DNA from 4 places in the Alteromonas sp. W364 genome. Region 1 is predicted to be linked to each of the others. Evidence: predicted binding sites of a transcription regulator. Region 1 holds the regulator's gene; each other region holds the start of a gene.
What was found. Region 1 encodes FNR, which switches genes on or off when oxygen is low (the NO sensors DNR and NnrR bind a similar motif). Its sites were predicted from a motif close to TTGATCTAGATCAA; they were not measured.
Positions count from the first base shown of each region.

Region 2: a site for FNR is predicted at 2,089-2,102, ahead of hemN (oxygen-independent coproporphyrinogen III oxidase). Genes of this name have one in related genera too.
Region 3: a site for FNR is predicted at 1,916-1,929, ahead of RM556_RS15920 (GbsR/MarR family transcriptional regulator). Genes of this name have one in related genera too.
Region 4: a site for FNR is predicted at 1,884-1,897, ahead of RM556_RS06015 (FeoA family protein). Genes of this name have one in related genera too.

Region 1 covers NZ_JAVRID010000001.1:419,424-422,854, forward strand. Annotated here, with positions in the region: gene ttcA (tRNA 2-thiocytidine(32) synthetase TtcA) at 1-530, opposite strand, end outside; gene uspE (universal stress protein UspE) at 700-1,599, opposite strand; gene fnr (fumarate/nitrate reduction transcriptional regulator Fnr) at 1,699-2,436, opposite strand; gene RM556_RS01865 (sulfite exporter TauE/SafE family protein) at 2,464-3,135, opposite strand; gene ccoS (cbb3-type cytochrome oxidase assembly protein CcoS) at 3,132-3,371, opposite strand; gene RM556_RS01875 (heavy metal translocating P-type ATPase) at 3,381-3,431, opposite strand, start outside.
Region 2 covers NZ_JAVRID010000001.1:178,108-181,538, forward strand. Annotated here, with positions in the region: gene RM556_RS00735 (zinc-dependent metalloprotease) at 1-573, shown strand, start outside; gene hemN (oxygen-independent coproporphyrinogen III oxidase) at 640-2,022, opposite strand; gene RM556_RS00745 (histidine phosphatase family protein) at 2,261-2,932, shown strand; gene RM556_RS00750 (acyl-CoA dehydrogenase family protein) at 2,993-3,431, shown strand, end outside.
Region 3 covers NZ_JAVRID010000011.1:64,255-67,685, reverse strand. Annotated here, with positions in the region: gene RM556_RS15930 (DUF349 domain-containing protein) at 1-739, shown strand, start outside; gene ansA (asparaginase) at 791-1,825, shown strand; gene RM556_RS15920 (GbsR/MarR family transcriptional regulator) at 1,978-2,529, shown strand; gene RM556_RS15915 (cytochrome ubiquinol oxidase subunit I) at 2,617-3,431, shown strand, end outside.
Region 4 covers NZ_JAVRID010000003.1:151,709-155,139, forward strand. Annotated here, with positions in the region: gene RM556_RS06010 (ferrous iron transporter B) at 1-1,544, opposite strand, end outside; gene RM556_RS06015 (FeoA family protein) at 1,546-1,776, opposite strand; gene RM556_RS06020 (DUF2141 domain-containing protein) at 1,979-2,425, opposite strand; gene RM556_RS06025 (TonB family protein) at 2,534-3,085, opposite strand; gene RM556_RS06030 (hypothetical protein) at 3,241-3,431, opposite strand, start outside.

The DNA.
Region 1 (3,431 bases):
TCTGATAAGAGCTTTGGTGGCATGGATTTTAGCTTGGCACCATAGAACATGTTTAAAAAGGTTGTTTCCACCATATCATCCATGTGATGACCCAAGGCGATTTTAGTCGCGCCAATTTTTTCAGCGAAGGAATATAAACTTCCGCGCCTTAAACGTGAACACAATCCACATGTGGTTTTTCCATCTTCTATTTTGGACTTAACAACAGAGTAGGTGTCTTTATCGATAATATAATAAGGAATATTTTTCTGTTCCAAATAACTCGGTAGAATATCCTCTGGAAAACCGGGTTGCTTTTGGTCCAAGTTAACGGCGATAACCTCAAAATTAATCGGGGCTGATTGCTGTAAACTAAGCAAAATGTCCAACATCACAAAGCTGTCCTTGCCACCACTAATGGCAGCCATAACAACATCACCATCTTCAATCATCTGATAGTCTGCTATCGCTTTGCCCACATTTCTGCGAATGCGCTTTACGAGTTTGTCATTGTTATATTTTTGCTTAGGTAAGTTTGAAGTTTGAACCACTGTGTATGCCTGTGAATGTGCCGACCTATAAAAGTATGGATGATGCTCGCATACCTAATCTTTGGCGCACATTTTAAAGCTTGTTGTCTGGGTAAGCAAACAAGGAATGAAAAGAGATGCCCGATTTAGGCATCTCTTTGGTTTTGTGTAACAAAACGAGGGTGTTTGTTTATGGCTTTATGATGAGCGTGTCACAATTAACCGCATCGATAATCATTTCTGCAGTATTCCCCAACAGGGCTGCTGAAATACCTCTTCGCCCAACAGATCCTATTATCAGTAAATCTGCGTCCAGTTCATTACTTAGCTTAGGAATAACATCTTCAGGCAAGCCCTCTAGTACATGCATCGTAGCATCCTGAAGGGAATGAGTCGTGGCTAGCTCATTCAACTTATTCGTATGTCTTTCTTGTACTGAACGATTGTAAACTTCTGGCGCAAAATTCGGGACTTCCACGGCAATGTGCACAGGCGCGCCAGCATAAGAATTGGCCAAGTGAAGTGTTGAGTTCGTCAATTTAGCTAGCTCATTTCCTGTTTCAGCGATTTTATCACTCAAGCTTATATGCTGATCATCTTTAGCTGAAACACCAATAGAAGCAAGGACTTTACCATTATTTGTCCATTCATGATCTTTGACCAAAAGCACATCAACAGGCGCGTTGCGCAAAATATGCCAATCATTCGGTGTGAAAATACTAGATGCTAACATGCCATGCTTCTTAGTGGATTTCACAATCAGGTCACATGATTCTTCCTGGCAAGTTTCCACCACGGATTCATGCAACTTCTTTTGCCATTTAATCTTGGTGCTAATGTTAACGTCAGTAGTTAGTTCCTTTAGCAGGGCAGTTAGGTTAAGCGATTCATGTTCTAACATTGCCTGTTTCATTTCGTAGCGTTCGTCGCTTGTGAGGATCGCGGCCATGTCATATGACTTATCGTAAATTGAGGATAGGGCAACGACGCTAGCGCCGGTTTTTTCAGCAAGGAAAATAGCTCGATTGAGTGAAGGTTGTTGTTTTGTGCTTGGGTCAATGACAGCTAAAATTTTGCTACAAGTAAACATAGTGTTCTCCAGAACGTTGTTATCTATGTATATTGTAGATATTTATGGGCAATGTGCTAGTAACCACATTGCCCCAGATCAAGTTTGCGAATAATAAACTTAACAAACTTGGGTAAAGTTTATTTCCATATCGGGAAGGCGTTGCTTTATGCCGTCGAAATCACTAATAGTGATTAACTTGCCATCAACCTTAATCAGATCTTCTTTTTGGAATCGGGTTAGCAAGCGGCTAATAGTCTCAACCGTCAAGCCCAAATAATTACCAATTTCATTACGCGTCATCGATAAATTGAATTGCTTGGCGGAAAAGCCTCGTTCTTCAAATCGCTGAGATAAGTGACTTAAAAAGTGAAGAAGACGCTCTTCTGCGCTTCTTTTACTGAGTAACATCATCAAATCGTGGTCGTGTTTGATTTCAGCACTCATGAAACGCATGATTTGTTGTCTTAGTTTTGGAAATCTGACTGACATCTCATCTAAGGTCTCGTAAGGCAGTTCGCACACCATTGCAGTTTCTAACGCTTGGGTATAACTGCCATGCTTATCGTCTTTCAATGCGTCGAATCCGATAATATCGCCAGGGAAGTGGAACCCAATAATCTGCTCAACACCGTCTTTATCACTAACATAAGATTTAAATGAACCTGAACGTACGGCATATAATGAATGGAATTTGTCACCATAACGGACTAATTTATCGTTTTTATGAAGGGGTTTTTTTCGCTCAATGATATCGTCCAAGGTATCAAGTTCATTTTTGTTTAAACTAACCGGTAAACACAAATGACTAAAGCTACAACTTTGGCAGTGAATTGAGAGTTCTGGACCTTTTGCCATGACTTACTCTTTTTGATGATTTTCAGATCAATTATTACCTGTAACAAGGTCGTAGGTCAAGATCAAAGAAAACGCAAGTAGTAGAATAGCAATCATTTTTCGAGTGTATTTATGTTGAAAAATGGGCAGTAAGAAACCTGCACCAAGGCTAGTTGCCATGACCGCAGGTAGCGTCCCCAAGCCAAAGAACAACATCATCGAAGCGCCTTGATAAACACTTTCGCTTGCCAATGACCAACTGAGCATGGAGTAGACTAAACCACAAGGCAGCCAACCCCAAATCATCCCGTAAGCTATTGTGTATAATGGGTTTTTAAATGGGATAAGCTTTTTACCAATCGGGGAAATATGTCGCCAAAGATGGCTTCCCAGGCGTTCTATTGCTGAAAGGCCTTTGTACCAATCACTGATATAAAGTGCCAGCAACACCATAAACACGATGCTAATTATTTGAAATATTGGGAACGCGTTATTCGCACTGGTGCTTATTATGCTGCCAATATACCCTGTTAACGCGCCAGCTGCGGTATAACTCAATATACGACCAATGTTGTAGGCACAGATATAGGGGAGTTGTGAAACGTTTTTCGGAATAGCAAAGGTGAAAGCACTAGCAATACCGCCACACATGCCTATGCAGTGTACCCCCCCAGCAAGCCCAATTAAAAATGCACTTAATAGATTGAAATCGGGATTCAACGCTTTGGTTCTTTTTTGTCTTTAGCTAATTCAGCCTGTTGTTCGTTCGCGTTGCTATCCGCTGCGTCATTCGTCTTTTCAGCACTTTCTGACTTGATATCGTCATCAAATAGAATGCTGTACCCTTGACGATCTAAGTCTTCAAACTGATTACTTTTTACTGCCCAAAAGAATACACCGATAGCAATTCCGACGATGATAATGGCTAATGGGATCAATACATAAATGATACTCACGGCTTCTTCCTAGCTGTTGCGCATTAAACGCGTGGAATTATACACCACTATAATAGAACT
Region 2 (3,431 bases), 240 kb from region 1:
GAGCAACAGTTCAAAGCCCTTGACCTGATGCTTGAAAGTGCTAGTGCCGACTATTTGCGCCTATCTAATGAGATCAGTGCTTTAATTAACCCTAAGTCCTACGGTAGCAACCGGAATCGAGAAAGCTTTAAAGGACGCATGGGCATTGCATTTGACCCAATTAGTGCCGCAGAGGCCGCAGCTGGTTACTCAATTAACATGCTACTTGAGCCAATTAGGCTTAATAGGCTCGCCTACCAGCATAGTATTGATAAGTCGATTCCTAGCGTAGAGGCCGTAACGAAGAACGTCTTTGAAAAACTGATCAAGCTGAAGTCGAGCGATACTTTAGAACAGCGTATTCGACAGACTGCACTTAGTATTTACTTCGATACCATGATGTCAGATGAATTATCACCCGATGTTAAATTACAAATGCAAGCGCAGTTGTTGTCTTACCAAGGGTGGTTGAAAAGGAAAGATAAATCGCCTGAAGGCAAAGTGCTCTTGAAGTATATTGAACATTATTGGCAAAGTGGTGTTTGGCTGGGAAGCTTTGCAGTGAAACAATTGCCGCCGGGTTCACCCATATAAACGAAAAGTGAGTAAGAACAAAAGACGACTTTACCTTTAACAGGTGAGTCGTCTTTTTTTGTGAATTTATATAACGCGACTATAGCGCAGTTGATGAGCAGGTTGAGACAAATACTGGTCAAAGCTCATGCAAATGTTTCGCACCAACATTCTTCCTCTATCTGCGATTTGAATAGAGTGCTCGTCTATTGTCACCAGCTGATCGTTCACAAAGCTTTGCAAGTCTTGTAAGGCGTCAGAAAAATACTCATCAAAATGAATACTATAGCGATCTTCAATGCTTCGCTTATTCAATGCGAAGTTACACATTAGGCTATGAATGACATCTCTTCTGATCTGATCATCATTGTTAAGAGCAAGCCCTTTAATAATTGCAGAACCCTGACTCTCGACAGCTTGATAGTAACTTTTAAGATCTTTTTCATTTTGCGCATAAAACGAATGAATACTACTTATGGAGCTGACGCCCAAGCCTAACAGCGCTGAATGCGATTTAGGGGTATAGCCTTGGAAGTTTCTATGCAAGTGACCCGCTTTAAGCGCTTTGCTTAATTCATCATCGGGCTTGGCAAAGTGATCCATGCCTATGAATACATAGCCAGCTTTAGTTAAGTAGTCGATGCCTAATCGAAGGAGGTCGAACTTACTATCTGCGTCAGGTAGCCATTCATCTTTGATTTTCCGTTGTGCAGCAAACTGCGATGGCAGATGAGCATAGCTGAACATTGAAATGCGATCAGGGTCAATCTCAATCACCTTTTCCAGTGTTTCAATAAAGGTTTCTGCGGTTTGCAGAGGGAGGCCATAAATTAAATCCAAATTGATAGAACGAAAATTAAACTGTTTCGCTCGCTCTACTAACTGACAAATAAACTCGGTGCTTTGTACCCGATTTATTTTTTCTTGGACTTGCTTGTTGATATCCTGAACACCAATACTTAAACGGTTAAACCCAACACTGGCAAGATCATCAACGTAGCTTAACTCAATTTGTCTTGGGTCAACTTCAATGCCTGCTTCTAGTTCGTTAGAAAAGGTAAATGAAGCCTTCAATTTGTTTATCAAAGTTTGCAGCTGTGTTTTATCTAAGAAGCTAGGGGTGCCACCACCTAAGTGGATTTGTGACACTTGAAAGGCAGAAAATTGTTGACTACGGTGTTCAATCTCTTTGAACAGAAACGCTAAATATTGATCGGCTTTATGCTTGTGGCGCGTCACTATCTTATTGCATCCGCAGTAATAACAGAGCGAATGGCAGAAAGGGATGTGAATATATAAAGACAGTGCCTGTTTTGATTTACCTTGAGACTGTTCGACAATTAAGGATTCAAATTCATTTTCTGTAAAGCCATCATGAAACGACAGTGCCGTAGGATAAGAAGTGTATCGTGGTCCTGCGGTGTTGTATTTGTTCAGAATGCTCTTGTCAAAATATTCTAGGGTTGCCATGCAAACTCTTCTTTTATGCTAAGTACGAATTTAGGTGCAGTATATCTATCATTGTCCCCCCAAATATTGATCTCAAACAGCGTTTTCCCACATATCATTCGCTAATCAGACTATATCACTACAATCAATTACACTTATTAACCCAAAGGAAATAACATTTTGTTAACGATAAGTGTTTTTTTAGTGCGGCACTTAAGCGCAAGATTGGCGCTGATAATGAATGATAAGGAAACGACCTATGGGGCAGTTATATTTAGTGAGACATGGTCAAGCATCTTTTGGAGCTGCTGATTATGACAAACTAAGTGATGTGGGTATCAAGCAATCAGAATTATTAGGTGAGTACTTTGCTCAACGGAATATTCGTTTTGATAGCATCATTACTGGCGACATGCTCCGACACAAGGAAACTGCCAGCGGGATCCAAAAAGGCTTGAGTTGCGGTTTAGCTCAAGAGATAGATGCCGGTTGGAATGAATTTGATTTCAATGCTGTGGTTAGTGCCTATCTGCAAGTATTTCCTGACCAAAGGCCTGCGAGTAACGCGCCAAGAGCCGCTTTCTATCGCTTACTCAAAGCTGCAATGCTTGCTTGGTCAAAAGGTGAGTTGCCAGGAGCATTACCCGAAACATGGGAGCAGTTTACCGGTCGGGTGAAACAAGCTGTTGATAATGTATGTGCCTCTGAGGCTAAGCATGTACTGGTAGCAAGTTCTGGCGGTGCTATTGCGATTACGATGATGAATATGCTGGATTTGAGTATCGATAAAACAGTGAATTTTAATTTACAGATTAAGAACACCAGCGTTAGCCATTTTTACTTCAACAAAGATGGGATTCAACTCAGTAGCTTTAATAACGTTGGGCATTTAGATACACCCGAGCATATCCCATTAATTACCTACAGTTAGCTATGTAGACAGAAACTGGGCGACAGAATATAAACACGATGAGTGAAAAAGGATAGAAATATGAACTTTGATTACAGTGAAGAAACTAAAGCTCGAATTGAAAAATTGGATGCTTTTATGCAAGAGCATGTGTATCCAAACGAAGAAAAGTATCACGACTTAGTACACAGTGGTCAGTCACCTTGGAAAACGCCTGATTTAATGGAAGAACTTAAAGCGAAGGCGAGGGAAGCTGGTCTCTGGAATTTATTTCTACCTGAAGAATATCTACCTCACGGTGCGGGTTTGTCTAACTTAGAATATGCGCCTTTATGCGAACTAATGGGACGGTCTTTGTGGAGCTCAGAAATTTTTAACTGCAGCGCGCCCGATACCGGCAACATGGAAGTCTTAGCAAAGTATGGGAATGATGAACAAAAGAAACAATGGTTAGAGCCATTGTTAAACGGTGAGATCCGTTCAGCATTCGCGATGACTGAGCCAGAAGTCGCATCATCAG
Region 3 (3,431 bases), on a different contig from region 1:
GAAACAATTCCAGCAGCAATGGAAAGCCTTGGGGTTTGCGGGAAAAAACATTGATGACAAGTTGTGGAAAGCATTTCGCGCGGCCAATGATAAAGTGTTTGCTAAACTCAATGAAAAAAGAGACGAGCAAGCCGGCGAAATCTCTGCCTCACAGAAGTTAATCGCTGATATCTTACAACCAATCCATAAAGCGATTGATGCTGCTAACGATTCTGCTAGTTTGGCTGAACTGACAGAGCAAGCGAACTCGGCAAAAGTTCATATGAGCGAACTTCCACCAAAGCTTGCAAAAATTGAAGGGCAAAAAATCGAACGGGTGTTAGAAAATATTAACGATAAGTCTCGCGCTCTCGATAAGCAACGAAGTGAAGCGCAGTGGGATAGCTTATTCACGACGCTAGCAGCGTGGAAAAGCGGTGAGAATGAAGACGTTGATCTGCCAGATACCTTCGAGCAACTTCCCAAGCGGTTTCAGAGCCTCTTTAAACAAAGCAATACAGCATCTGCAGACCGTAAAGCTATTACGATCCAAGCCGAAGTCTTACATGATTTGCCAAGCAACAAAGCTGATGAAAAGCAGCGCAAAGAACTACAATTGCAGATGATGGCTTCTAAACTTGAAGGCAATGAGCCACAGACCCTACAGACCTTACTAGCCGATTGGGTGTCACATGGTCCATTGCAGAAAGAAGATCAGGCGTTACTCAAACGATTGAAGAAAGTGTTTGAAGCTCAATGAGTAAGCTAAGCGCAAGCAGAATAGGCACTGATAGCATCATGAGAGTAGAGAATGCGTAAACATATTTATGTAGCTTATACTGGCGGTACAATTGGTATGAAGCCCTCTAAGAATGGCTTCGTTCCGGCTGAAGGCTATTTAAGTGAAACACTCGCCAAAATGCCAGAGTTTCAACGCAGCGAAATGCCAGCGTTTACAATCCATGAATATGATGAGCTGCTCGATTCCAGTGACATGTCACCGGCAGACTGGCAGTTGATTGCTGATGATATTGATCGTCATTATGATGATTACGATGGTTTTATTATTTTGCATGGCACTGATACCATGGCATATACGTCATCTGCTTTGTCATTCATGCTAGAGGATCTTGCAAAGCCAGTCATAGTGACTGGATCCCAAATCCCATTGGCAGAATTACGTTCGGACGGGCAAACGAACTTGCTCAATGCGCTATACATTGCGGCAAATTATCCAATCCCTGAAGTTACCTTGTTTTTCAACAACAAGCTGTTAAGAGGCAATCGCGCTCGCAAAGTCGATGCGGACGGTTTTGACGCCTTCGACTCGCCCAATTTTCCAGTACTATTGAAAGCGGGTATTAATATTGAAGTCAATCATGACAACGTAAGACGTTTAGCGACTGACCCTTCTTTTAAAACTCAAGCGCGAATGCGCGTTAGTCCAGTGATATCTCAACCTATTGGTCTAGTTAGTTTGTATCCAGGTATTTCTGCAGATGTGGTAAAAAATATTATCCAACAGCCAGTAAATGCCCTTATATTATTAAGCTACGGAGTCGGCAATGCGCCGCACAATGAACGCTTATTGGAACAACTTGTCAATGCACAGAAGCAGGCGATTATTGTCGTCAATTGTACCCAGTGTTTCCGGGGCAAAGTGAATATGAGTGGGTATGCGAATGGACATATTTTGCAAGACACCGGCTTAATATCTGGCGGCGATATGACACCAGAGGCGACACTTGCTAAATTACACTATTTGCTCAGTAAAGCTGATTTACCGATAGAAAAGCGCAAACAGCTGATGATGCAAGACCTGCGCGGCGAGCTTTCTCGTAAGTAACAAACACGCATTGATTTGATTTGATTGCGTTCGTGTACCAAATTCCTTCCAGTTACTAGCTTCAATTACCTAATTTCCCCAATGAATTAGTTGATTTAGATCAATTATGTATTATAGTTTCAGAAATTATTGAAACTTCAAAAGGTTTGGTTATGAAAATGACACCCATGATAGCGTCTTTTGTGATGCACTTCGGTGAGATGGGCAGCCGTTGGGGCTTTAATCGTACCGTTGGGCAAATATATGCTTTGCTTGTGATGACTGAGGAGCCACTGAGCGCGAATGATATTGCAGAAACGCTCAGTATTTCACGTGGTAACGTGAGTATGGGCTTGAAGGAATTAGCGTCTTGGCAGTTGGTGACGACAACTCACAAACCCGGTGATAGAAAAGACTACTATCGCAACAAAGGGACTATCTGGGATATGGCCAATCGAGTTTTTGAGGAACGCCGTAAGCGCGAGATGGATCCAACCTTAAGCCTGCTGAGAGATATTATGCTCGATGAGCCTGGGAATGCATCTGAAGTGTATGCGCAAGAGCAGATTTCAGAAATCCATGATCTATTAGAAAATATTACTCACTGGACGCAAAGTCTGCAGTCACTCAGCCCTGAAAAATTGAATACCTTAATGAAACTGGGCTCAGGGGTGGGCAAAGTCTTAGACATGAAAGACAAGTTTTTAATGAAAAAGTCGGAATGAAAGAAATCTTAGTCAATCTTTAAATAAGTCCTTTTTCTTTTTCTCCACGCTCACCATTTTTTAGAGCGATTGTGTCCGAGGTCTATTATGTTTGATGTACTGATACTGTCTAGAATTCAGTTTGCCGCTAATATTAGCTTTCATATTCTATTTCCAACTATCACCATTGCACTTGGTTGGTTACTGTTTTATTTCAAAGTACGCTATGACTTATCGAATCACCCAGTATGGATGCGAGCATATCGTTTCTGGGTAAAAGTATTCGCTTTAACCTTCGCGCTTGGGGTTGTGAGCGGTATTACAATGTCCTTTCAGTTTGGTACCAATTGGCCCGGTTTCATGGAGACCATTGGTAACATCGCAGGACCTTTGCTTGCCTACGAGGTGTTAACGGCATTCTTTTTAGAAGCAACGATGCTAGGCATTATGCTATTTGGTTTTCATCGTGTTCCTCGGTGGGTTCATACAGGCGCCACTTTCCTCGTCGCATTTGGCACAACGATGTCGGCCTTTTGGATATTGGTACTAAACTCATGGATGCAAACACCTGATGGTTTCGAAATGAGGGAAGGGGTAGCTTATGCTACGGATTGGATGACCATTATTTTTAATCCTTCTTTTCCGTATCGCTTCACTCATATGCTGTTGGCTTCTGCTCTGACTGTTTGCTTTTTGGTCGCAGGACTATCGGCCTATCGAATTTATCGGGGTGACAATAAAAAAGCCCCAAGACTAACCTTAAAAACAGCGATCTTTAGTGCTGCGTTGTTAGCGCCTACGCAAGTTTTTGTGGGGGATTTACACGGCTTAAATACGCTCGAGCATCAACCTCAAAAGGTAGCTGCGATGGAGGGCTTATGGGAAACTCAAGAAGGCGTGCCGTTAGTGTTGTTTGCGATCCC
Region 4 (3,431 bases), on a different contig from region 1:
CTAGCCAAAAAAGAGACCAAAATCGCTACCGCATAGCGCCAATCAATACCAAGAGGCTCGAAGATAGGCTCAACAAATTGACCGATTGTCGCTAGGTAGGAGTTTTGTAAATCGCCATTATTTGGAAAGTAACCGAGAACCCAAATCACCAGAGAGACAACAAAAATAATTGGCGCAGCACGTTTGATGAACTGTACACCACTGTTCAGCACCCTATAAAACAGAGGCTGCCAGTGCGGCAAACGGTAGGAAGGCAATTCTAGAATAAATGGCATATCGGTGTGTTGCTCAGACGTCGCAGTCATTTTATTTAAGACAGCGCTAACAACGAGCGCTGTCAAAATACCGAAAAAGTACAACACGAAAAACATTGCACCCTGCAAGTTAACCCAACCACCTAAATATTGAACATCCGGCACAAGAACCGCAATCAATAGTGCATAGACGGGTAATCGTGCTGAACATGACATTAGTGGTACGGTCATCATTGTTACAAAACGTTTGCGTGGAGATTCAATGGTTCGAGCAGCCAAAATAGCAGGAATAGCGCACGCATGCCCTGATAAATAGGGAATAAAGCTGCGGCCTGATAAGCCAAACAAACTCAAGGGCTTGTGGCATATCAAGGCTGCTCGAGCTAAATACCCACTATCTTCCAACAAACCAATTATCAGCGTGAGTACCATAATTTGTGGCACAAATACTAAAAATGCACCTAAGCCACCGAAAATGGCATCGACGACAAAATCATTGGCGACCCCCTCTCCGATAAAGCGAGTAAATAATCCTGCAAGCGCGCCGATTCCGGCCTCGGTTGCATCCATCAGAGGCGCGGCCCAGGTGAAAATACTCTGGAACAAAAAGAACATGATGACTAGAAAGGTGATTCCGCCAAAAACAGAGTTAAGCAACAAGCTGTCAATCTTGTTTTGTCTTTTTAAAACAATATCACTTTGTATCGCAAACTCTGACGCTAAGGTTTTACTGGCTTGCATCGCATTCAGCTGCTTGATTTCAGTCTCTTTCACCAAATAGTCTTGCGGTGTTGATGCAATTTTTGTTAGACCATGTTGTAACTCAGAAATACCTATCAGCGTTCTAGCTGAAATCGCAAACACTGGACTGCCAAGCTTCTCACTGAGCTTTTCTGTATCGATGAAGTGGTTAAAGCGTATGAGTTCGTCAATCATATTCAATGTGAAAACGACTGCTTTGTTATTCGCCTTGGCAATTGCCTGTACCTGCAAGGCAAACACCAAGGAGCGCTCCATACGCGTAGCATCAAGGTTACACAAAATCACTGATGTTTCTGGCGCTGCCATTGCTAACTGGAGTTGATCAATGGCAATAGATTCGTCTTTTGATAAAGACTTTAAAGAGTATGTCCCAGGGAAATCAACCACCTCAAAGTCGTCGAAGCGACCTGTTTTAAGCTCAACAGTCACACCTGGAAAATTAGCTACTTTTTGCTTGAGGCCTGTGAGTTGATTGAAAAGTAGACTTTTGCCGGAATTCGGTTTGCCGACGAGAATGATTTTTTGCATCTTATAACGCGCTTACTTGCACATGACTTGCAATACTTTGCTCCAATGAGTAAACACAATCGCCTAATTGTACGACCGTAGGCCCGTTAAATGCTGTACGCTTGATACACGTCACAAGCTCGCCTTCGGCAAAGCCCATTTCGTGCAATCGCATGGCAACATCTTCTTGCAAGCTTGCACTGAGCAATTTAATCGCGGCAGATTTTTTAGCGGGGATGTCCCAAACGGTCATTCAAGTCTCACTTCAGTTACTGTTTTTAAACGAACCACCCTCTAATGGGAATAGTTCTTATTTACATTTAAGTTTATAGCAAAACAAAAAAATGTCCAGACAGAAGCTTGATACAGCTCAATAAAAGTATTCAACAGTATTAATTGAAACGAAAAAAGGTAGCGAGTATGCACTCGCTACCTGTTATTTAAAAAGTGATTTATTAAAGGTTGACTGGCTTACGCACGATCACGTCGATACTGGCAAACTCTCTGACCTCAAATGAAGCAGCGTCGAATGGTGGTAGACCATACATGCCAACATTGTTACTGAAGCCATAGCCATCTTGCGGTAAACCCATCGCATTGATATCCATTTGACCATTACTGTTTAAGTCATGGATAAGCATTAATGCGTAAGTGCCATCAGCAAGACCGTCAAAGTTAAGAGTGACGGTATCAGCATCGGCCTCCACAGTAGCGTATTTCAAAGGTTGTGTTTTGTTGGTGTAAGCTTCTTCTGAGTCATAGATTGCCACCATAAGCTGACCAACTGGACGCTCAATGTCGATAAAGTTAACTTCTAGCTCACTAGCTTGAACTGTTGTTGCGCCAAAAATAAGAGTTGAAGCTAAAAGAGTTGTTTGTAAAAGAGTATTTAAAGTTTTCATTTGTCGTTTCCTGTTGTTAGTTGACAGGATTAGAATATCGCGACGACAAATTTGGTGAATGTGCCAGAGGTACTTTTCTTTTTTTATGACTTTTGGGCTATTGGCGATCTACTGAAATTTCTGCTCGAAGGTCATCGCTCGATTAACCCTGCTTTTTTGTTGTTGAGTATTACCAATGTCTGCAGGATTAATTGAACGGTGCACTGCCGCGATGACGTCATCGCCGTCACAGTAGGACTGTTGTTTGACTAAGCAAGCTTCAGTGCTCACATCTTTGCAGAATTCGAATCGAGTTTGCTTTGGCGTATCCGTCTCAACAAACGCTCCATCAACCTTTGAAAAATCCCATTTTTCGATTGCTCTTTTGGCCGCCTGAGCGAAGCCTTTATCAGTTGCTTTGACAACGCGAACATCTTTAACTTCATTTGATGGTGTTACAATATACTTCACGGTTGCACATCCAGATGTACTATTGCTCGATGCTCTGCTTGGATAGCGAAGTGTGTCTCGCTCTACTGAAGCCCAAGCATCAGGCTTATTCTGTGTAGGAATTGAATTTTCATGATATGAAGAATCCGCAGATTCATAGGCAGCTAAAGACTGTGTTGCTATTAAGGTTGATGCACATCCTAGTGCAAAAATGACGGCTAAATTTTTCACTTTAAATTCCTTGTGAATTGATTAAATAATAAACGATCCTTCGTTAGACAATAGTGCAACAACCCTTGGCTGTCAATGTTGGTTGTCAAAAAGTAAAAGGGCTCAGAAGCTTAAGTTATCTAGCTTTTGAGCCTGGATTGCGACTTAGTAAGGCTTTAAAATTTCGTGTCGAAGGTAATGCCGAATACATTTGATAGACCATCTCCACCAAGGTACTGACGCGCGCTCAAACCAACAGAAAAGCTTTCCATGTGATATCCGAGCTTTCCACCGATGAAGAAACCACCATCAATATCGATATCTTCAGTACTGCAATCTGAGCAATTCGCAATCGAGCGTTCAGAGC